Pelagibaculum spongiae: one gene and its partner. The protein of the gene in region 1 binds, or shares a complex with, the protein of each later gene. Links are inferred from orthologs where the notes say so. Each region holds a gene or a part of one and is shown in the gene's direction. Other genes may lie near its edges.

Region 1 (11,118 bases):
TCGTGTTGTTATTAATTTCAGTGTCTGGATTGTTAGCAGGTTGCAGTGGCTCAGATCGACCAAGTCGTGAGTATTTGCAGCGACTTGAGCGAGTCACTGATATGCAGCCACTGGACTTTCCTAGGTCAGATTTTTTTGCTGTGCCCAATAAACCAGATGCATTAATTAAAGAGGTGCGAGTCTCATTTAACTTGCTGGAATCTATCGAGTTGGATCGTTGCGGTATTTTGTCTTTGCTGGCAGAAGCGAATGGGCCTTTGGGCAAAATACAAAATGGCCCGCCTCGATTGCAGCGAGAGCTGAAGTTGTTTCAGCTGACTAAGCAATGCATCGATTCTGGTCGGGCGGGTGATTTGATCAAGCAAGTTGATCGGTTGCGGCGGGGGCGTTGGTCGGTTCGTTTTTGGAATATTTTGCTAGAGAGCCCTGAGGTTGGCCGACTCTATGCAGCTTCAGGTTTGCAGGGTGATGTGGTGATTTCTTTATCGCGCCCTTTGCAGATTTTGCTACAGGCGCAGCGGTCGCCTGAGCGGGTGAATATCGACAATGTCTATCCCGCATTTCAAGCGTTGTCTAATTTCGCTGGCGGTAAGTTTTGGAGAGAGCTGAAATTATTAACGGCAGAACTGCAGTTGGCTGAAGAGCGAGTGGAAGCGTTTTCTGCAATGGGGAGCTGTAACAACCCGTTTCGCCGCAAGCAAGTAAAGCGCATGCAAGGTTTGCTTTATCGTTATTTTATTCCGGAAATTCAAACGCGAATGGTGTTGTTGGCTCGGCAGGCTGAATTGCTTGAGGGTTTTTGGTTGGAGATGTTAAAAAATAAGCGACTGCTAGTGGGCTTGGAGTTTCAAAATTACCTAAATCGTCTGGTCGGGCAGGGCGGTTTGGTGAGTCAGTTTCGCAAGGTCAGTGTGTCTCACGCACAAGCCTGGAATGATTTGTTAAAAAAATGTGATATGTCGCCCGGAGTAAATAGGTTGAATGGCTAATCTGTGGTCTGGCCAACCACCCCGGTCTACCGGGCTGCTAAGATTGTGCTTGGGTTTAGTAGGAATTTTATTGATGAAAAAATTAGTTAAAATCGATGCCGATGCGCATTCAATGTTGAAAAAATTAAGCTTTAGAACTGATCGCCAAATGGGGGAGATAGTTTCGGAATTGGTGCGAGGTGCGTACAACGAAATGGTCGAAGAGTTTAAAACGGGTAAGGATGAACGCACATTTCCTCGCCAAGAGGGAGAATCTGGCTTCTAGGCTTTCTGTGTCGGCCTTCAGACGTTATAGTGGGGTTAGCCAGCAGTGACTCATAAAAATTAGTTATGAGTGGACAATAACAGGTGTGCCTAATTTATGTCTGAAAATGAAATACACAATGTGAATGTGATCTCGCAGGATGTTCTGATTACTCCCCGAGAGCTTAAGGCTCGCCTACCTGTCTCCGATTCTGCCGAAAAGACCATCCTCTCAGGCCGCAAGGTTGTTGAGGATATTCTTGACGGTAAAGATCATCGGCTGATAGTCGTAGTGGGGCCATGCTCGATCCATGATGTTAAAGCTGCGAAGGCCTATGCAGAAAAGCTGGCTGAGCTTTCTAAAAAAGTAGGCGACACGTTGTATTTAGTGATGCGTGTCTATTTTGAAAAACCACGAACTACCGTTGGTTGGAAGGGCTTAATTAATGATCCGCGAATGGACGACTCTTTCCATATTGAAGAAGGCTTAGAAGTCGCTCGTGAATTGTTGCTATGGATTAATGAGCTCGGATTGCCAGCGGCAACCGAAGCGCTCGATCCTATCTCTCCACAATATTTATCTGATCTGATTTCATGGTCAGCGATTGGTGCCAGAACCACCGAGTCGCAGACTCACCGTGAAATGTCTTCGGGCCTTTCTATGCCAGTTGGTTTTAAAAATGGCACCGATGGCGGGCTAGAGGTTGCGATTAATGCAATGCAATCGGTTTCCCAGCCACATAGTTTCCTCGGTATTAACCGTCAAGGGCAGTGTGTGGTGATTCGTACTCGCGGTAATAAGTACGGGCATGTGGTGTTGCGCGGTGGCAAGCAACCGAATTACGATTCGGTCAACATCGCTTTATGCGAGAAGCGATTGGAAGCAGTAGGCGAACGATCAAATATCATCGTCGATTGTAGTCACGCGAACTCCAACAAAGATCCTTCTCTGCAGCCGCTGGTTGCCGATAATATTGCTAACCAAGTGTTGGAAGGCAATCAGTCGATCGTAGGTATGATGTTGGAAAGTAATATCGAGGCAGGAAACCAAAAGATCCCAGCTAATTTGGAAGACCTGAAGTATGGTGTTTCAGTGACAGATGGCTGTATTGATTGGCAAACTACTGAGAAAACGCTGATCGATATGGCTGATAAGTTAAGAGAAACGCTGCCAAAGCGGCTTTCCTCTAAGTAAGATCGTTGACAGGCGGGGCGCGTTTCCATAGAATGCGCTCCGTCGATTGGGGCCATAGCTCAGCTGGGAGAGCGCAACACTGGCAGTGTTGAGGTCTGCGGTTCGATCCCGCATGGCTCCACCAATTTCCTTTTTAGTACGACGAAAAAGGGGCTATAGCTCAGCTGGGAGAGCGCAACACTGGCAGTGTTGAGGTCAACGGTTCGATCCCGTTTAGCTCCACCAAATTTTTAGCTCAAGGCAAGGACGCCATGGCTACATCTAATTCAGAAAAACCTTCCGAAAAATCTCCTGATAGTAATGCCTCTAATGGTAGGCTTTCAGAAAAACCTATTATTTTTTTAATTCATGGTGTTATGACTGGAAATTCAATCTGGTCTGATAATTTTTTGCCGTGGCTTGAAGAAAAAGGCTATCGAGTTTGCGCGCCTTCTTTGCCATGTCATGGCGAGAAATTTGACCCTTTTATGCTGCAAACTCAAACAATTGAATCCTATCTCGATTTTTTAGTCTCGGAAATTGAAAAATTACCTGAGCCTCCTGTGGTGATGGGTTTTTCGATGGGCGGGGCATTGTTGGCGCGGTTGGTTGAAAAGATCGAAATTAAATCGGTGGTTTTTGTTTGTTCATTGCCTTTGCAGGGTGGTGGTGCATTGTGCATGCAAAAAATTTCTGAAGGTAAGTTGTTTTCTTGGAGTCCAGGCGTCTTGGGTGTTTTGGCGAATGAACGGCTTAAGGAAGTGCTGCATGCTGAATCTGCGATAGTTCTTTCACAGTTGTCTTTGCCTTATTCGCCGGGTATTGAGCTGCAAAAAAAATCAGTGCTTGTAGTGGCTTCAGCTGCGGATGATTTTGTTCCAGAAATTTTGCAACGGCAAATGGCAGAGCAAATTTCAGCAGATTATTTATTGTTAGAAAATGCCGGGCATTGTTTTATGTTGGAGCAAAACTGGCAGCAACATTTAATAAAAATAGAAAAATGGATTTCTGCTTGACTCTTGGTTCTCAATCAGTAAAATTCTGCTCCGTCTTGAGATGTCCCCATCGTCTAGAGGCCTAGGACACCGCCCTTTCACGGCGGTAACAGGGGTTCGACTCCCCTTGGGGATACCAATTGAAAAGGCATTGATTCAAACAGGTTTTGATTTGAGTCGATGTAGCATGTAGTGAAAAGTTCAAGGTCCCCATCGTCTAGAGGCCTAGGACACCGCCCTTTCACGGCGGTAACAGGGGTTCGACTCCCCTTGGGGATACCAATAAAAAAGCCAGCTCATTGAGCTGGCTTTTTTTATGCTTGCGATTTGGGTCGGGTTTGAACGATCGAGAATTACTGCAGGTGCAAGCATTGAAAAGCCCGCCGAAGCGGGCTTTCTTTTAGCGCTCGGAAACAGGTTTCCATTCACGCTTGTCTTCGCCGGTATATAGCTGGCGAGGACGGCCGATGCGATAACTTGGATCGCTGATCATTTCGTTCCAGTGTGCAATCCAGCCTACTGTTCTTGCCAAGGCAAAGATTACGGTAAACATATTGGTTGGAATGCCAATGGCTTTCAAAATGATGCCGGAGTAGAAGTCGACATTCGGATAGAGGCTTCGTTCAATGAAGTACTCATCTTCCAGAGCGATCTGTTCCAGGCGCTTGGCGATCTTCAGTAGAGGATCGTTATCCAGGCCTAATTCACCTAAAACTTCGTCGCAGGTTTGTTTCATAACTTTGGCGCGAGGGTCGAAGTTCTTGTAAACCCGGTGGCCGAAGCCCATCAGGCGGAATGGATCGTTCTTGTCTTTGGCGCGAGCAACGAATTCATCGATTCGGCTCTCATCACCAATTTCTTCCAGCATAGTCAGTACTGCTTCGTTTGCACCACCGTGGGCTGGTCCCCACAGAGCGGCAATACCGGCAGCGATACAAGCAAATGGGTTGGCTCCAGAAGAACCAGCCAAACGAACTGTAGACGTAGATGCATTCTGCTCGTGATCGGCGTGCAGAGTGAAAATACGATCCATCGCTCTTTCAAGTACTGGGTTAACCTGGTAATCCGAGCAAGGCGTGCTGAACATCATGCGCAGGAAGTTCCCGGCATAGCTCTGGTCATTGCGTGGATAAACAAAAGGTTGCCCTTTGGTGTACTTGTAACACATTGCTGCAATTGTCGGGATTTTTGCAATCAATCTGAATGCGCAAACTTCCCGGTGATGCGGGTCTGTGATGTCTAAAGAGTCATGGTAAAACGCTGATAAGGCGGCAACAACACCGGCCATAATCGCCATTGGGTGGGCATCACGTCTGAAGCCTTTATAGAACGCAGCCAACTGTTCATGAACCATGGTGTGGTTCTGAACGGTGCTGGTGAAGTGCTCTTTTTGCTTCTGGTCTGGCAGCTCTCCATATAACAACAGATAGCAAACTTCCAGGTAATCAGACTGGGTTGCTAGCTGATCGATGGGGTAGCCGCGATGTAGCAATACGCCTTTTCCGCCATCGATAAATGTAATCTTGGATTCGCAAGATGCAGTCGATAAGAAGCCAGGGTCAAAGGTAAATACGCCATGACCACCAAGCTTGCTGATATCTACAACATCTTGACCAAGGGTTCCGGAGTGAATCGGTAATGCAACAGGAGATTCACCGTTCGGTAACTGTAATTGAGCCGTTTTTTCTGCCATTTATGGCCCTCCTCTGGTGTCGAAAATCTCACCCGACCAGGGATGTTTGGGGGGTTAACTATAAGAGTGGAGCGCGCTTTGTCAATTGCAGCATTGACGCAAGGCAAATTTTTTTTGGTCTTCGATGTAATAACTACCCCTTAGGTCATAGCTTTTATATCCAAATATGCACTTTGTTTTGATCTGTCGCTGGGATACTATTTGGCCGTGCTATGGGGTGTCTCGATACGCAGTCTATATTCTTATTGGTTGTATTTACCCATTGGTATCTTGCTGACGGTGTTCGCGCTGACGTGACGCCACTCCGTGTGGGAGAGTCGGAGCTCTTATGAAAGATAAAAGACCTAGAAATATTTCGCCTGGCGATATTATGGCGATGCAGCTGCCAATTACTGCAAAAGCCTCGATTCTGCACCGGATATCCGGTGTGTTGTTATTCCTGTTAATGCCAGTATTGCTTTGGCTTTTGGATTTTTCGCTCAGTTCTGAGCAGAATTTCCTTCAGTTGAAAAGTGTACTTGATGGCTCAGTTGGAAAGCTGGCGACGCTGTTTGCAATGGCGTTCTTGATTTATCACTTCTGTGCGGGTATCCGCCACTTGTTGATGGATCTTGGCTATGGCGAGGAAAAAGAAAGCGGCAAGCAGGGTGCTGTGGCGATGATGGTTGTCACTGCAATTCTGGTTGCGTTAACGGGAGTGTGGTTATGGCTGTAGATTACATTACAAGCCTTAGCAAAAATGGCTTGACCGATTGGTTGTATCAAAGAGCAACCGCGATAGTTCTGGCACTTTACACAATCTTCTTTGCCGGTTTTTTAATCGGTTCTCCTGAAATCACTTATGCGACTTGGAGCCATTTGTTTGCGGCTACTTGGTTCAAGGTATTTACCTTGGCAACAGTAATTTCTGTTGCAGTGCATAGCTGGGTAGGTATGTGGGGAATTTTAACGGACTACGTTAAGCCGAATGGTTTGCGCTTATTGCTGCAAATGTTGGTGATTTTTGTATGTCTGATTATTACTCTCTGGTGTTTACTGATTTTGTGGGGAGCCTAAATGAATATTCCGCAGGAACAGTTTGATGCAGTAATTGTTGGTGGTGGCGGTGCAGGTATGCGCGCATCACTTCAATTAGCCGCATCTGGATTTAAAGTTGCTTTGATTTCTAAAGTATTCCCAACGCGTTCTCATACGGTATCTGCGCAGGGTGGTATTACTTGTGCCATTGCTAGTTCAGATCCAAACGATAAGTGGGAATGGCACATGTACGATACGGTTAAGGGTTCCGATTATATCGGAGACCAAGACTCTATCGAATATATGTGTAAAGAAGGACCTAAAGCAGTTTTTGAACTGGAACATATGGGGCTGCCGTTTAGCCGAACAGAGCGAGGTACTATTTACCAACGCCCTTTCGGTGGTCAGTCTAAAGAATTTGGTGGCGAGCAGGCTGCACGTACATGTGCTGCTGCCGACCGTACTGGTCATGCTCTGTTGCACACCTTGTTCCAGCAAAATACGAAAGCCAATACCAACTTCTTCAACGAATGGTATGCAGTTGATCTGGTGACCAATGATGATGGCGACGTTTGCGGCGTTATCGGCATGTCAATGGAAACCGGTGAGTTGCGCTATCTGAAGTCTCGTGCAACGGTTTTTGCAACCGGTGGCGCGGGTCGCATTTATGCTTCAACCACAAATGCGCATATTAATACTGGTGACGGTGTTGGTATGGCTGCACGTGCTGGTGTGCCACTGCAAGACATGGAAATGTGGCAGTTCCACCCGACGGGAATTCACGGTGCCGGTGTTCTGGTAACTGAGGGTTGTCGTGGTGAGGGTGGTTACCTGTTGAACAAGAATGGCGAGCGCTTTATGGAGCGTTATGCGCCAAATGCTAAAGATCTGGCTGGCCGTGATGTGGTCGCTCGTTCGATGATGCAGGAAATTCTTGACGGTAATGGTTGTGGTCCGAACAAAGATCATGTCTACCTCAAGCTGGATCATTTGGGCGAAGAAACCCTCAATCTACGCTTACCCGGTGTTTTAGAATTATCTCGTACATTTGGCCATGCAGATCCAGTTAAAGAGCCGATTCCAGTAGTACCTACTTGTCATTACCAAATGGGCGGAATTCCGACCAATGTTCATGGTCAGGCGTTGCGCCGCGATGAACAAGGTAAAGAGCAGATAGTCAATGGATTGTATGCGGTAGGTGAGATTGCTTGCGTATCGGTACACGGTGCTAACCGCCTTGGTGGTAATTCATTGCTGGATCTGGTGGTGTTTGGTCGTGCGGCAGGTCTGCATATCGAACAATCACTGAAAGATGGTCTGGAATATGCCGATCATACTGATGCTGATATTGAAAAAGCGATGGCGCGTTATAACCGCCTTGAAACTTCTTCAGAAGGCGAGTCAGTTGATGATTTGCGTGAAGAGCTTCAGCAAACCATGCAGGCACATTTCGGTGTTTTCCGTGATGGTCCTTACATGGCTGAAGGTTTAGAGAAACTCAAAGATTTGCGTAAGCGAGTTGCCAAGACTGCTTTGAAAGATAAGAGCAAGTCTTTCAATACGGCTCGTATTGAAGCACTAGAGCTGGATAACCTGATGGAAACTGCATTCGCTACGGCGGTTGCAGCAAACTTCAGAACAGAAAGTCGTGGTGCTCACAGTCGTAATGATTATCTTGAGCGTGATGATGAGAATTGGTTGTGCCATTCTTTTTATGACACCAAGACTGAGGAAGTGACCAAGCGTGACGTTAACTTCTCACCAAAAACCAGGGAAGCATTCCCACCCAAGCCTCGGGTTTATTAAGGGAGTATGGCAATGAAATTCAAGATATATCGCTATAACCCTGAAACCGACAAGGCACCATACCTTCAGGATTATGATCTGGAAGTTCCAGAGGGTAAGGATTTAATGGTGCTGGATGCTCTGATTTTGTTAAAAAGTCAGGACTCATCTCTGGCATTCCGCCGCTCATGCCGTGAAGGTGTTTGTGGTTCGGATGGCATTAGCATGAACGGTAAAAATGGTCTGGCTTGCGTGACGCCTCTCTCAGAATTGGGTAAAGGCACCATCACCATTCGCCCATTGCCGGGTTTGCCAGTCATTCGTGATCTGGTGGTCGATATGGAGCTGTTTTATAAACAGTACCGTAAAATCGAACCATATTTGCAGAATGACACCCCTGCACCAGATCGTGAACGACTGCAGTCACCAGAAGAACGTGAAAAACTAGATGGTTTGTACGAGTGTATTCTTTGTGCTTGCTGCTCTAGTTCTTGCCCATCTTTTTGGTGGAATCCAGATAAGTTTGTTGGCCCTGCAGGTTTGCTGCAGGCGTATCGTTTCTTGGCAGATAGCCGCGATACGGCAACTGATAAACGACTGGGTAACTTGCAAGATCCGTTTAGTGTATTTCGCTGCCACGGCATTATGAATTGCGTCAACGTTTGTCCAAAGGGTTTAAATCCGACCCGGGCAATCGGTAAAATTCGATCCATGATGCTCAATAAGGCAGTGTGACAAATTGTTACTGATGCACTATAAAAGAGGTCGACCATTGGTCGGCCTTTTTTGTTTCACTATCAGCTGACAAAAATCAATGTTTGTTGTGGGTTAATTGTTGCGGATTAACTGTGATAGTCTTTAACCCGCTCGGGAAAAGCCTTGTTACAAACGGCTTTCCGTGATTAATGATGCTTTTTCTGGAACTCATGTACATTGCTGCTGTACTTACTACTGATGGCGACACAATCGCTGCAGACGAGAGTGCCCGGGGCCTATAAATGCAAGAAAAGTCTATGTCCGAGCTGTTTGGTACATCCCATTTGGATGGAGCCAATGCAGCCTATCTCGAGCAGGCATATGAAGATTACCTGCGAGATCCGAATTCTACCCCTGAAAAATTGCGCACTTATTTCGAAACCTTACCAAGGTTAGAGTCCAATCCAGGGCAGGATATTCCACATTCTGAAGTTCGTGATTATTTTCGAACCTTGGTTCGAAAAACTGGTGGCAGCAAGGTTCAACTATCCGCTGCTGAGTTGGAATTGGAAGCTAAGCAGGTAAAAGTCCTGCAGATGATTAATGCTTTCCGTTTCCGCGGTCACCAAAATGCTATGACTAACCCGTTAGGGTTGCCGATTAGCGATCCGCTGAACGAACTTACACTAGAATTTCATCAATTAAATAGTGCCGATCTGGATACTGTTTTCAAAACCGGCTCTTTTGTTGGTTCCGATGAAATGCCACTGCGCGATATTTATCAGGCGTTGCAACAAACTTATTGTGGATCTGTTGGTGTGGAATACATGCACATTACAGATACCGCAGAAAAGCGTTGGATCCAGCAGCGAGTTGAAAGTCTTCGCGGTAATCCCGGATTTTCTGATGAAGTCCGAATGCGATTATTGCGTCAGCTAACTGCCGCTGAAGGTCTGGAAAAATATCTCCATAATAAATATGTAGGTCAGAAACGTTTCTCACTGGAAGGTGGTGAAACATTAATTCCGATCTTGCATGAAATTATTCACCGTTCTGGTGGCTATGGCGTAAAAGACCTAGTTATTGGTATGGCGCACCGGGGGCGTTTGAATGTTCTGGTGAACATTCTGGGTAAATCTCCTGGTGAATTATTTGAAGAATTTGAAGGAAAACGCCGTGAAGGTTTAGCGTCTGGTGACGTTAAATATCACCAAGGTTTTTCTTCTGATGTGCAAACCGAAGGTGGCCCAGTCCACTTGGCATTAGCATTTAATCCATCGCACTTGGAAATTGTTTCTCCAGTGGTTATGGGTTCTGTTAAAGCACGTCAAGAGCGTCGTAATGATGAAACCCACGATCAGGTGCTGCCTATTACCATTCATGGTGACTCGGCATTTACCGGACAGGGTGTTGTTATGGAGACATTTAATATGTCTCAGGCGCGTTGTTATAAAGTCGGTGGCACAATTCGTCTGGTGATTAACAATCAGGTCGGTTTCACGACTTCCAATCCAACTGACACTCGCTCAACTCTGTACTGTACTGATGTTGCGAAAATGATCGAAGCACCGATCTTCCACGTTAATGCAGATGATCCTGAAGCTTGCTTGTTCGTGACCCAGTTAGCGCTGGATTACAGGATGCAGTTTAAAAAGGATGTGGTCATCGATTTGGTTTGTTATCGCCGTCATGGCCATAACGAAGCAGACGAACCAGCAGCAACCCAGCCTGCGATGTACAAAATCATTCGTAATTTGCCAAGCACGCGTGCGATTTATGCCGAGCGTATTGTCAATCAAGGTGTATTGGATTCCGACGGAATTAAAGCAGCGACCGAGCGTTATCGTAATCTGCTAGTGGCTAGAGATCGCGTGGTTTCAGAGCTGCTTGAAGGTGAGCAGAGCAAGTTGGCAACCGATTGGTCAAAATTCATCGGACACCACTGGGAAGCGCCGCACGATACAACAGTTCCTGCCGATCACTTGCGTAGTCTGGCTAAGTCTTTAGAGCAGCGTCCTGATGGCGTTGAACTGCAAGGACGTGTTGCCAAAATCTACCAAGATCGCCAAAAAATGGCGGCGGGCGCTCAGCCGGTAGATTGGGGTTTTGCTGAAACACTGGCATACGCCACTTTGTTAGATGAGGGTCATCCGGTACGGATTTCTGGTCAAGATTGTGGTCGAGGTACTTTCTTCCATCGTCATGCTGTTTTGCATAACCAGAAAAACGAAGGTGAATCTTACACGCCTCTCGCTAATATCAAGCCAGATCAACCCAGCTTTACCGTGATTGACTCGGTGTTGTCAGAAGAAGCGGTTTTGGCATTTGAATATGGTTTTGCGACAGCAGAGCCGAATGCGATGGTGATCTGGGAAGCCCAGTTTGGTGATTTCGCCAACGGCGCCCAGGTAGTAGTCGATCAATTTATCAGCTCAGGCGAACAGAAATGGGGCCGTTTTTGCGGCTTGACCATGTTCTTGCCACATGGCTATGAAGGCCAGGGCCCGGAGCACTCATCTGCGCGAC
Region 2 (11,114 bases), on another replicon or contig:
CGGCACATCCAGATGCACCGGCGCTGACTATTTTGGCTCAAGTAATGAAAAACGGTTTCTTGCACGGCGCGATTCGCGAGCAAGGCGGTGCTTATGGTGGTGGAGCGAATCATAATGGCTGGCAAGGTAGCTTCAGCTTTTATTCATATCGCGACCCTCGATTACAAGAAACACTCGATGATTTTGACCGGTCAATTGACTGGGTTTTAACACAACCGATTAGCCAGCAGATGCTTGACGAAGCGGTATTGTCAGTAATTAGTCAGTTAGATCGTCCAGGTTCACCTGCGGGCGAATGCAAGCAATCATTCTCTGGTGAATTGTTTGGGCGCAGGGCTGCACATCGAAGTCGTTTCCGTCATGGCATATTAAATGTAACGGCTGAAGCACTTAAAACGGTTGCGGCTAAATACTTAAAACCCGAGCAAGGGATTGTTTCAATTGTCACAGGTGAAGCGGTTTATCAGGCGAGTGGGCTGGAGTATTCCAGCCAAAAAGTGCTGTGATATGACTGCTGCTTATCATTTGAGATGAAAGCGGGTAAGATAAATGTGTCGGATCGATAGTAGACCGGCACATATTTTTGTTCTTTCAATTATTCACTGTGTATCCATGAATCTAAAACTAAAATTTCTCAGCAGTTTCCTAGCTGGAGGACTGGTCGGCGGCGTTATCGTTGCATCTCTCGCCCTCGACCCTCAATCATTGATTTATCTGGCAGTGGCCGTAGCAGTTGTCGTAGCTTTGCTGCTTATTGTGCCAGCATTATCTTCGGATAATACTTCTAGTGTGTCCTCTTCATCTTCTTCCTCACCGTCATCTTCATCCACCTCTTCTTCATATACGCCTGCTGCATCTGGTGTATCCATGGGGCAGCGCGAAACTGGCACTGTTAAATGGTTTAACGGTCAAAAAGGCTTCGGCTTTATCAGTCGTGATACTGGCGATGAAGTGTTTGTTCATTTCCGTGCAATTCGTGGCCGAGGTAATCGTTACCTGGTTCAGGGCCAAAGAGTTGAATTTACCGTTGCCACTGAAGATAAAGGGTTACGGGCAGAAGACGTTGTGGTGGTTAGCGGCTGATTCTGTGTAATCAAGTAATGTGCTGGCTTAATTGCTGCACGCTCAAGTCAAAATATAAGGCCTGAATTTTACCGTTCAGGCCTTATTATTTTTTTGGGATAGCAGATTCGGATGTTAGTTGTAGATTTCTGCATAAGTAACTAATTAATTTACCTGACGGAGTGAAGCCAATGCGGGCTTATTTCTGGGATGACAAAAGAGCGCCTGGTGTACCGGCGGCAATTGATTTTGATGAGTATTCTTCTGTAGCAGAGATGTTTCTTGCATCTTGTGCCAAATACCCTGAGCGGCCCGCTTTTTGGAATATTGGTATTACGCTCACTTTTCGTGAAGTCGATGAGTTAAGCCGAAACTTCGCGGCTTGGATTCAACATCAAACCAATCTTAAACCAGGTGATCGAATTGCGGTTCAAATGCCGAATATGCTGCAATTTCCTATTGTGGTGTTTGGTGCCTTGCGAGCGGGTTTGGTGGTGGTGAATACCAACCCCCTGTATACCGCTCGAGAAATGCGTCATCAGTTCAAAGACTCTGGCGTTAAAGCGCTGGTTGCTTTAAATACTTTCGGTGCAAAAATCGAAGAAGTGATAGAAGATACCGATATTGAACATGTCGTGATCACTGAAATCGGTGACATGCAAACATCTGGGCTGAAGCGAAATCTGCTGAATTTTGCCATTAAGCATGTTAAGCGCATGGTGCCAGCATTTAATTTACCGCAAGAAATTGGTTTTCGAGAAGTAATGGCACAAGGTGCTCGTGAGCATCATGAACCGGTGACTACCAAGCCTGAAGATCTAGCTATTTTGCAATATACCGGTGGTACTACTGGTGTTGCTAAAGGCGCCATGCTGAGCAACCGCAACTTGTTAGCAAACATGCTACAAGTACGAGCATTGTTTCAGCAAACCGATCGCAACGGTAGGCCTTTGCAGAAAGAAGCCGATGAAGTCGTTGTGTGTCCGCTACCCCTATACCATATTTTTTCATTTACGGCGCACTGTATGTGTATGATGGCAATGGGTAATTTAAATATATTGGTGACCAATCCACGTGATGTTGGAATGTTTATCAAGATTATTAAGAATAAGAAATTCTCTGGTATTACCGCCGTCAATACTTTATTCGTTGCTTTGCTGGACCATCCGAAATTCAAAGATATCGATTTTAGTAAATTAAAAATGGCAGTTTCAGGCGGTACTGCATTAACAAGAGATGCGGCGGTTCGTTGGAAAAAAGCGACTGGTGTTGATATTGCAGAAGGCTATGGCTTAACTGAATGTTCGCCGATTGTTAGTGTCAATCCTTTAGGTGAATCAAATCAGATGGGCACTATTGGCGTCCCTGTTCCGGGTACTGATGCCAAAGTGATTGATGAAGATGGTAATGAATTGCCATTGGGTCAACGAGGCGAATTGTGTATTCGTGGTCCGCAGGTAATGGAAGGTTATTGGAATCGTCCAGAAGACACTGCAGAAATTATGACCGATAAAGGCTATTTGCGTACTGGTGATGTTGGCATTATTAACCACGACGGTTTTATTCAAATTGTTGATCGGTTAAAAGATATGATCCTAGTTTCAGGGTTTAACGTTTATCCCAATGAAATTGAAGATGTTGTTTCCCGTTTGGATAATGTAACTAACTGCGCAGCGATTGGTGTACCAGACAACAAAACAGGTGAGGCGGTTAAGTTATTTATTCAACCGAATGAAAGTGGTGTAACAGTTGCTGATGTTAAGCGCTGGTGTGCTAAAAACCTGACGGCATATAAACGCCCTAAATATATTGAAATTCGAGAAGAGTTACCGATGTCTCCAGTCGGTAAAATTCTCAGAAAAGATTTGCGTGAGCATTAGATTAAGCCGTTATGAGCGAAGGCGTGCAGTCAGTCTATTGTGGCTGTACGCTTCCATGAGTAATGCTAGGTGAGTACTCGCCAGCAATACTAAAATACGGACTTTTTATTAAACGGATGGCCAGCTCAGATGGTGGGATTCGAGCTTGGTCTATATCAAAAAGATCAGAAATATGTTCGAACTTACTTCCCGTTTGGATTAAATCAGCCATAGCCCAAAGGTAAATGAAGCAAACAAATTGAGAGCAAAAAAAATTCTGCCTATTGCTCTTGAACCAAGAATGCTGTTCACCAGCAATTTTGCTGACGATCTCAGAAATTTTTTGCGTATTGTAGTGGCTGCCTATATAGCCAAATATATTACCCACAAGCTTCCTTACTCCGTAGGAAGATGTCTTTTTCTGTTCCCAGTGCTCATAGACATATTCCATGTTGCCGCAAGCTCTTTCTACGATATTATCTTCGTTGCATCGAATCACTAGATAATGATTGTTAAGGTGCTTGTCATCGGTTGCATTTAATTTAAGGCACCCTTTGCCATGGAATTTCATAATTTCAAGAAAGCCTGCATTTTCATCATATTCTAGGATTGAATTATCGGTATAAACTATTGCCGAATGGGTAAATTTATTAGGGTTTAGGCCAAAGTGCTGTTCAAAATAATGGCCCGTATGATGCATAGTAAAGAATGTAGCGGTCGATTGATAAAGATTGATTAATCGGCTGGGAACTGAAGGGTGGTCAGGTAGCCACTTAAGTAAAATATCTGCTGGTTGTAAGTCGTTTGGCTGTAGAAAACCAACTCTAGTTGGCATAACGTCAATCGCCATTTAAATTATATCTGCGTAAATATAGCTTATATATAGAGGTTGTTTTTCCGTAGCCAACCAGCTAAGCCTGCTCCAGTGAAATGACTTAAATCATCATTGGTAGTACGAAGCAACTTTCGGCAGTCTGTGCTACGAATGGGCAAGCGTTCTTCAGCAACAATTAGATTAAAATCTCGCTCTATATCTTGATGACGATAGAACTTCTTCCAAACGTCAGGTTTTGCATTATCAGGCCCTACTACTAGCGAAATATGGCTTTGCGGTTGGCGTTTTTGAACTTCATTTAGCAAATCAAAACTGAAAATTGCTTTTTGATTTGGTGCAATTTCCAGTAGGTCTTGTTCGAGTGTGCTGATGACTATGCGGTCTCGTTCAGAAATTTGTTCAGTGGTAATAATTTCTAACATTTTTAGACGCAGTTGGTAGTCTGACATTTGTTTACCAAAAGCATGTTTGGCTGAAGGTATCAGCCAAACTGCGTCAAACTGTTGCAAGAGTTGCTGCACCACATCCATATGCCCCAGATGCGGTGGATCAAATGCAGCACCGTAAATTGCAATATGTTCCATTTGCATTAATCCCGAGCAGCGCTCTAGTTTTCCAGTGAATAAGGTAGATCAATCAGTACGATTGGACTGCCACTAATATTTAAGTCGGTTTGATCTTCACGACCAACGAAGCTGATTAAATAACTGCCAACCATTTCGCTTTCTGTGGCGCAAACCAGTGTTGCAACATCCTTACCTTCAGTATTACTGATCGGCTGGTCTAGCTCGGGCTTGCTAGCTAGTGTTACTTGGCCAATACATAACCGGCGCTTTGACTTACCTAAATAATGAGTACGAGCGACCACTTCTTGGCCGGTGTAACAGCCCTTTTTAAAATTCACCGCGCCTGCGGCAGGTAAATTCACCATATGCGGAGTGAAAGCTTCAGATAGCGGCTGGCTGATAATTGGCAAGCCTGCTCGAGTTTGCTGGTAGTTCCAGCACTGGCTGTCCAATAATTGCAATTGATTTAACAATTCAACAGACGGCTGCTGCAGCGTAAATTCATAAAAAGCACTTTGCTCTGACCAACCATGCACCATACAAACGCTGGCATCAGCTGAGCTCGTTTGTTGGTCGAGTTGTTGTGGCAAGGTTAATTGCAGCAATGCCGCTAATTGTTGAGCACCGACTAGGTTGGCACCGATACGGACCACTGAATCATCTTTTTCGATGGTGACTTTAGAGAAAACTGCATATTTTCCAAGGGAGCTTTTTACTAGGTCTGCGGTTGATTGCTCCAGCGCCATTAAAAGATCATCGCCGCTACGAATCAGACGAAATGTAAAAATCATTCGGCCTTTTGCGGTGCAGTGAGCGCCTAATTTGCTGCAGTCATCGGTTATCTGACGAACGTCACAGGTCAATTGTCCCTGAAGAAAAGTAAGGGTATCTGGGCCTGTAAAGCGCACCATCTCCTGATTATTCAGTAGAACTAACCCGGATTTATCGCTATTAAGCTGCTGGATTTGTTGCTGAATAGTGGCTGTACTCATATTGAATAGTGCCTGTATTGCGGATGATGGCATGGGGGTAACTCCCTCGGGATATTGAGGTTATGTTGAGCGCTAAGGGTTGATAGAATAGCGCTCGAGGCTAATTTGGCAACAGGTATCAATGTGAATGAGCAGTTAGAAAATACCCCACCTTTAAATAAGGCCAAGCTACGTTTTCACTGTCGTCGCGGTATGTTGGAGCTAGATGTATTGCTTCAGCCGTTTTGTGATGAAGTGTTTGACACCCTTCCATTAGCGCAGCAGCAAACCTTTGCTCGCTTGTTAGATCAGGAAGATCCTGATTTGTTCGGTTGGTTGATGCAGCATTCCCGCAGCGAAGATGCCCAGCTGCAAGCAATGATCGAAATAATTTTACAACGTGTCCAGCCGTGAGATTGTTTTAAGGGAATCTAACTGGCTAAGGAATGGTTTTTTATCGATCGGTTTATTTTCAACGCCGGCGTTAATTTTGCTATTGCCTGAATCATCGATTTGGTGGCTGGGGTTATTGCTACTAGGTGCGACTAATTTTTGGTTGCTACTTTTCAGTGAATCGATTCAAGGCTGCCAGTGGCGCTGTTGTTTGCTAGAGGATGGCGGCAAGCTGAAACTGACCGATTACGGCGGATTTTGGATTCGAGTCAATGCAGAAGGGTTTTGGCAGTTGGGTCGATGTGTGGTGGTTTATGGTGGCTTACCTACCAGCTTATCTCAGTCGAATAAACCGTGGCATTTGTTGTTTTTCTACGACAACTTAACGAAATCAGATTTTCATTATTTGATGCGGTTTTTAAAAGTAAAATGGGTGCCTCGTTAGTGGCACCCGTTTATTTTAGATCAAGCTAATTGGATTGATCTTTTTCGAGATCTGGCCAACTCGCTTTGGGAAAATTTTCTGGAGTCAGAATGGTTTGCTGATTATCCAGCGCCGGATCGGTTTTTGGATAATCTCGAGTAAAGTGCAAGCCACGACTTTCTTTGCGGCTCATAGCACAGCGCACCATTAATTCAGCAACTTGCAATAGGTTGCGCAATTCCAATAAATCGTTATTCACCCTGAAATTACGATAATAATCGTGAACTTCTTGTTTCAGAAGGTCGATACGATTCATTGCCCGCTGTAGGCGTTTATCGGTACGAACGATACCGACGTAATCCCACATAAATAATCGAAGCTCTTCCCAGTTATGAGATACAACGACATCTTCATCGGAGTCTTCGACTTGGCTATCATCCCATTTTTGTAACGGTTGCTGATGAGTGAAATGCTCAAGTTGTTTAATTGCATCCTCGGCGGCTGCTTTGGCATAAACCAAGCATTCTAATAGCGAGTTACTGGCCATGCGATTAGCACCGTGCAGGCCGGTATAAGCACATTCACCGATGGAATATAAACCAGGTAAATCAGTACGGCCGCTTAAGTCGGTTAAAATACCGCCGCAGGTATAATGGGCCGCAGGAACCACTGGAATTGCATTTTTAGTGATGTCGATATCCAGCTCCAGACACTTTTCATAAATAGTCGGAAAGTGATTTTTTATAAAATCGGCTGGTTTATGTGAAATATCTAGATAAACACACTCAATGCCCAATCGTTTCATTTCATGGTCGATAGCACGGGCGACGATATCTCTTGGTGCCAATTCTTCACGCTCGTCAAATTCAGGCATAAAGCGGCTGCCATCTGGGCGTTTTAAATAAGCGCCTTCGCCGCGTAATGCTTCAGTTAATAAAAAAGAGCGAGCCATTGGGTGGTATAAACAAGTTGGATGAAACTGATTAAATTCTAAGTTGGCGACTCGACAGCCTGCGCGCCATGCCATCGCAATACCATCGCCACTAGAAACATCTGGATTGCTGGTGTAACGATAAATTTTACTGGCGCCGCCGGTGGCTAAAATGGTCAAACCGGCACTGATGGTAAAAACTTGGTTGTTTTGTAAATTTAATGCGTAGGCACCTAAGCAGCGAGCGGGCTGATTTTTTTGATCGGCATTGGTGATTAAATCAAGGCCAATGGTTTGTTCCAGAACCGTTATATTGCTTCGGCGGCGAACGTGATCGGCTAGAGAAATTTCAACTGCTTTTCCGGTAGCATCGGCGGCATGAACAATTCTTCTATGGCTATGGCCGCCTTCACGGGTAAGATGTAGCTCACCTTCGGTTTTATTTTGATCATTTTCCGAAGGATTATTATCCTTGGTAAATTCAACGCCTAGGCTAGTGAGCCATCGAATTGCGTCGGCACCGTTTTCAGCAGTAAAACGAGCGGTGCGTTCGTCGCACAAACCAGCACCGGCGATCAGGGTATCTTGAACATGAGAATCGACGGAATCGCCTGAATCTAATACAGCAGCGATTCCACCTTGGGCATAATAAGTGGCGCCTTCTTCTAATCGGCTTTTACAGATCACGCCGACCTGTAGCTGATCTGGGAGTTTTAGCGCTAATGATAGGCCGGCAGCACCGCTGCCAACGATCAGTACATCATAATGGATATCTGACATTTTATTATCTTTAGATTGCGCCTTGACCGGCAAAGCTATGCGTAGATCATATTGTCCACCACATTTTTTTGAAAGTCCTCCGGTTTGGAGAAACTATTTGAATATTTACCTGTCTATGAAGACAAACCAGCTCGATGGTTTTAAGAGGCATGCCGGATGAGTGAACAAGATCTGGACCGGCGCTTGGTTGAGCGGGTGCAAGAAGGGGATCGCAAAGCATTCGATCTTCTTGTGTTGAAGTACCAACAACGTATCTTGAATTTGATTGGCCGATATGTCCGTGATTTTGGTGATGCACAAGATGTCGCCCAAGAAACGTTCATTAAAGCTTATCGCGCATTACCCAGATTCAGAAACGAGAGTGCTTTTTACACTTGGCTGTATCGAATTGCGATAAATACTGCAAAGAACCATTTGGCTGCCTTGTCGCGCCGACCGCCCGGTCATTCAGATCTGGAGGCCTCGGAAGCGGAACAATTTAGCGCAGACAGTGGTCTTCATGAGCAGGGGGGGCCGGAACGATTGATAGCCAGAGATCAGTTGAAAGACGTGATCTTTGAAACAATCGAAAAGCTACCCGAAGATTTGCGAACAGCCCTGACGCTGCGAGAACTGGAAGGTTTCAGTTATGAACAAATTGCAGAAGTCATGGGATGCCCAGTAGGCACCGTTCGTTCACGAATATTCAGGGCCCGCGAAGCTGTCGAGAAAAGAATTGGCCCTATGCTTTAAGGTGGAACATTACGATGGGCATGAGTAATCATGAAAAAATGTCGGCTCTTATCGACAATGAGCTGAACGATGATCAATTAGACGCACTGATTGATCAAATTTCTGAACAACCAGAATTGAAGCAGCAATGGGCGAGCTTTCACCTAACCGGTGATGCGATTCGCAATGAGCTAACCGATGTATCTAGTTCGAGCTTGCTTGGCCGGATTAATGCGGAGCTGGATGCGCAAGAAGTTTCGCCTTTACAAGATCAGCCGTTACCACAAGCAGATACTAGCAAGGTAATTCGTCCGAAAGTTGCAAAGTGGGGCATGGCTAAAGTTGTGCAAGGTATTGCAGGCTTGGCAATTGCCGCTTCAGTTGCAGCGCTATCGGTCGTCGGTGTTCGTTGGTTGCAGCCAGTTGAACAAATTGGCACGCCGCAGTTGGTTGAAAAAGTACCCCAGGCAACCAATGCATTGCCGAATCTGGATCAACAAGGTTTGCAGCTGGTGAAACAACCTGCCGCTAACTTACCTCCAGAAATTGAAGCCAAATTGCAAAACAATTTGCGCAACCATGCGCGGCAACAGGTTGACGGCGATAAAAACGCCGCACCTTACTCGCCAGTTCTGACTCAGGAGTCTGGGCAGTGATTCGCATTTTGCTGCTGTTGATGTGCATTAGTACATCGGCAGCTGCGAAACCAGAATTGCAGCAGATTCTTCAGCAATATTTAGCCAGTCAGAATCACATTGGTTTTATCGGTGAATATGCGCATGCTCAAAATGGAGACATTGAGAGTTTGCGCATTTTTCGTGGCCGTGATTCTAATCAGGCGATGGCGACTCGGCTGGTTTATTTAACTGGTCCAAAGCGGGAAATCATTCGGGATTCCCTTGGTGAAATCTGTCTAGTGCGCGAGCAAGGTGTGACACGTATTGGTTCAGGTGAAGTGCCACTGCCTTTTTCTTTGCCGGATAATATCAAAGCGCTGAATGCTTATTACCAAATGCGGTTGGCTGGTGAAGATCGGGTTGCCGGTCGAGCAGTCTGGAAAGTATTGATTACACCAAAAGACGGTTTTCGTTATGGCTATCGTTTGTGGTTGGATCAGCAGCAAGGTGTTTTGCTCGGATTTGAGAAATACAACGATCAAAAAATTCTTGAGAGCATGACCTTTTCGTCAGTGACGTTTCCTAAGCAAGTAAACATTCCACTGCCTGATGGTGCGGCTAGTCATGTTGCGCAATCTTCATTAGTCGCTGCTGAAAGCTCAGTAAAAGTTAATGGAGTAGAATGGCGAACCCGTTGGTTACCTGCAGGCTTTACTGTGAAGCAGCCGACTATGACCCATATGGAATTGTCGAGCGATACCGTTAAATATCAAGTTTATTCTGACGGACTTTCAGCCATTTCAGTTTTTGTCGAAAAACTGGCAGACAAAAAAGTAACCGGTGCCAAGCAAAAAACGGATGGTGTTATGAATGCCTTTAGTTATGCGGGTAAAGGTTTTTTGGTGACGGCGATTGGTAGTGTACCGATGCAAACGGTACAAAAAGTGGCGATGGCAACGGTTAAGGAACAACCATAATGGGGCTTTTACATACTTCAGGCAAAGTAATGAATTGGCGTTCAGGGATTGCCCGAGTGGAGGTGATTCGCCAAAGCACTTGTGGCACATGTCATTCGGCAGATAATTGCGACAGCGGTCAGGTCAGTCGCATGTTAACGCCTTCAAGGGCGATGGTGATCGATGCAGTTTGCCCCAAAGTAGTCAATCAGGGTGATCAGGTAACTTTAACTTTACCCGATGGTATTGTCTTTAAAGGAGTTTTGGTTGTCTACTTGCTGCCATTGTTGCTGGCAGGTGCTTTGCTGTTACTGGGTTTTGTGCTTCAGACTAATGAACTGATCACAGCGTTGCTGGTGCTTGCTGGGCTGGTAAGCGGTTTTTTTATCGCATCAAAGGTATCTTCGCGCTTGGTAGAAAAACCAACAGTCATTGACACATCTTCTGCAGAGCTCCACTGATACAGCTGGGCGATGGTTCGTAGTCGGTAAATAGGGTATATTTGCCGCCTTTCGTGAATTGAACCTTATTGGCGCCCCAGCAGCTGTATGAAAAATATTCGTAACTTTTCCGTTATTGCTCACATTGATCACGGCAAATCAACACTCTCTGACCGTTTGATCCAAACTTGTGGCGGTCTCTCTACCCGTGAAATGAAAGCCCAAGTATTGGACTCCATGGAGCTGGAAAGGGAGCGTGGCATTACCATCAAATCGCAAAGTGTAACGCTTAATTACACCGCAAAGGATGGTGAAGTCTATCAGCTGAACTTTATCGATACTCCCGGCCATGTTGACTTCTCCTATGAAGTTTCTCGCTCATTAAGTGCTTGTGAAGGTGCTTTGCTGATCGTAGATGCCGGGCAGGGCGTAGAAGCGCAAACCGTTGCCAACTGCTACACCGCCATCGAACAAGGTTTGGAAGTCGTTCCGGTACTCAATAAAATCGATTTACCCCAGGCAGACCCAGATCGGGTGTGTCAGGAAATCGAAGATATTGTCGGTATCGA

The links.
Region 2: the proteins of sdhA (region 1) and DC094_RS18930 are in contact, whole or in part, in a crystal structure (PDB 6C12), measured with the Escherichia coli proteins. The link is inferred for Pelagibaculum spongiae from one-to-one orthologs.

Annotation. Positions count from the first base shown.
Region 1 is NZ_QDDL01000003.1:175,854-186,971, reverse strand. The notes cover bases 5,535-8,533. They hold sdhA (succinate dehydrogenase flavoprotein subunit), read left to right. Parts: upstream 5,535-6,150; coding sequence 6,151-7,917; downstream 7,918-8,533. Other genes in these bases: DC094_RS09710 (succinate dehydrogenase iron-sulfur subunit), read left to right, coding at 7,930-8,533; sdhD (succinate dehydrogenase, hydrophobic membrane anchor protein), read left to right, coding at 5,800-6,150; sdhC (succinate dehydrogenase, cytochrome b556 subunit), read left to right, coding at 5,535-5,809. In the rest of the region: DC094_RS09770 (DUF3080 family protein), read left to right, coding at 1-989; DC094_RS09765 (hypothetical protein), read left to right, coding at 1,063-1,254; DC094_RS09760 (3-deoxy-7-phosphoheptulonate synthase), read left to right, coding at 1,351-2,427; DC094_RS09745 (alpha/beta hydrolase), read left to right, coding at 2,679-3,422; gltA (citrate synthase), read right to left, coding at 3,802-5,094; more of sdhC, read left to right, coding at 5,423-5,534; more of DC094_RS09710, read left to right, coding at 8,534-8,631; DC094_RS09705 (2-oxoglutarate dehydrogenase E1 component), read left to right, coding at 8,895-11,118. UniProt on the Escherichia coli protein: Two distinct, membrane-bound, FAD-containing enzymes are responsible for the catalysis of fumarate and succinate interconversion; the fumarate reductase is used in anaerobic growth, and the succinate dehydrogenase is used in aerobic growth.
Region 2 is NZ_QDDL01000011.1:64,015-75,128, reverse strand. Bases 4,078-7,072 are described here. They hold DC094_RS18930 (FAD assembly factor SdhE), read left to right. Parts: upstream 4,078-5,437; coding sequence 5,438-5,707; downstream 5,708-7,072. Other genes in these bases: nadB (L-aspartate oxidase), read right to left, coding at 6,157-7,072; DC094_RS18925 (hypothetical protein), read left to right, coding at 5,784-6,131; ygfZ (CAF17-like 4Fe-4S cluster assembly/insertion protein YgfZ), read right to left, coding at 4,364-5,347; DC094_RS18940 (adenylyltransferase/cytidyltransferase family protein), read right to left, coding at 4,078-4,340. Also shown: DC094_RS18960 (insulinase family protein), read left to right, coding at 1-506; DC094_RS22760 (cold-shock protein), read left to right, coding at 613-1,083; DC094_RS18950 (AMP-binding protein), read left to right, coding at 1,254-2,942; DC094_RS18945 (hypothetical protein), read right to left, coding at 2,977-3,771; more of DC094_RS18940, read right to left, coding at 3,798-4,077; more of nadB, read right to left, coding at 7,073-7,821; RNA polymerase sigma factor RpoE, read left to right, coding at 7,978-8,553; DC094_RS18910 (sigma-E factor negative regulatory protein), read left to right, coding at 8,568-9,188; DC094_RS18905 (MucB/RseB C-terminal domain-containing protein), read left to right, coding at 9,185-10,126; DC094_RS18900 (SoxR reducing system RseC family protein), read left to right, coding at 10,126-10,566; lepA (translation elongation factor 4), read left to right, coding at 10,654-11,114. UniProt on the Escherichia coli protein: An FAD assembly protein, which accelerates covalent attachment of the cofactor into other proteins.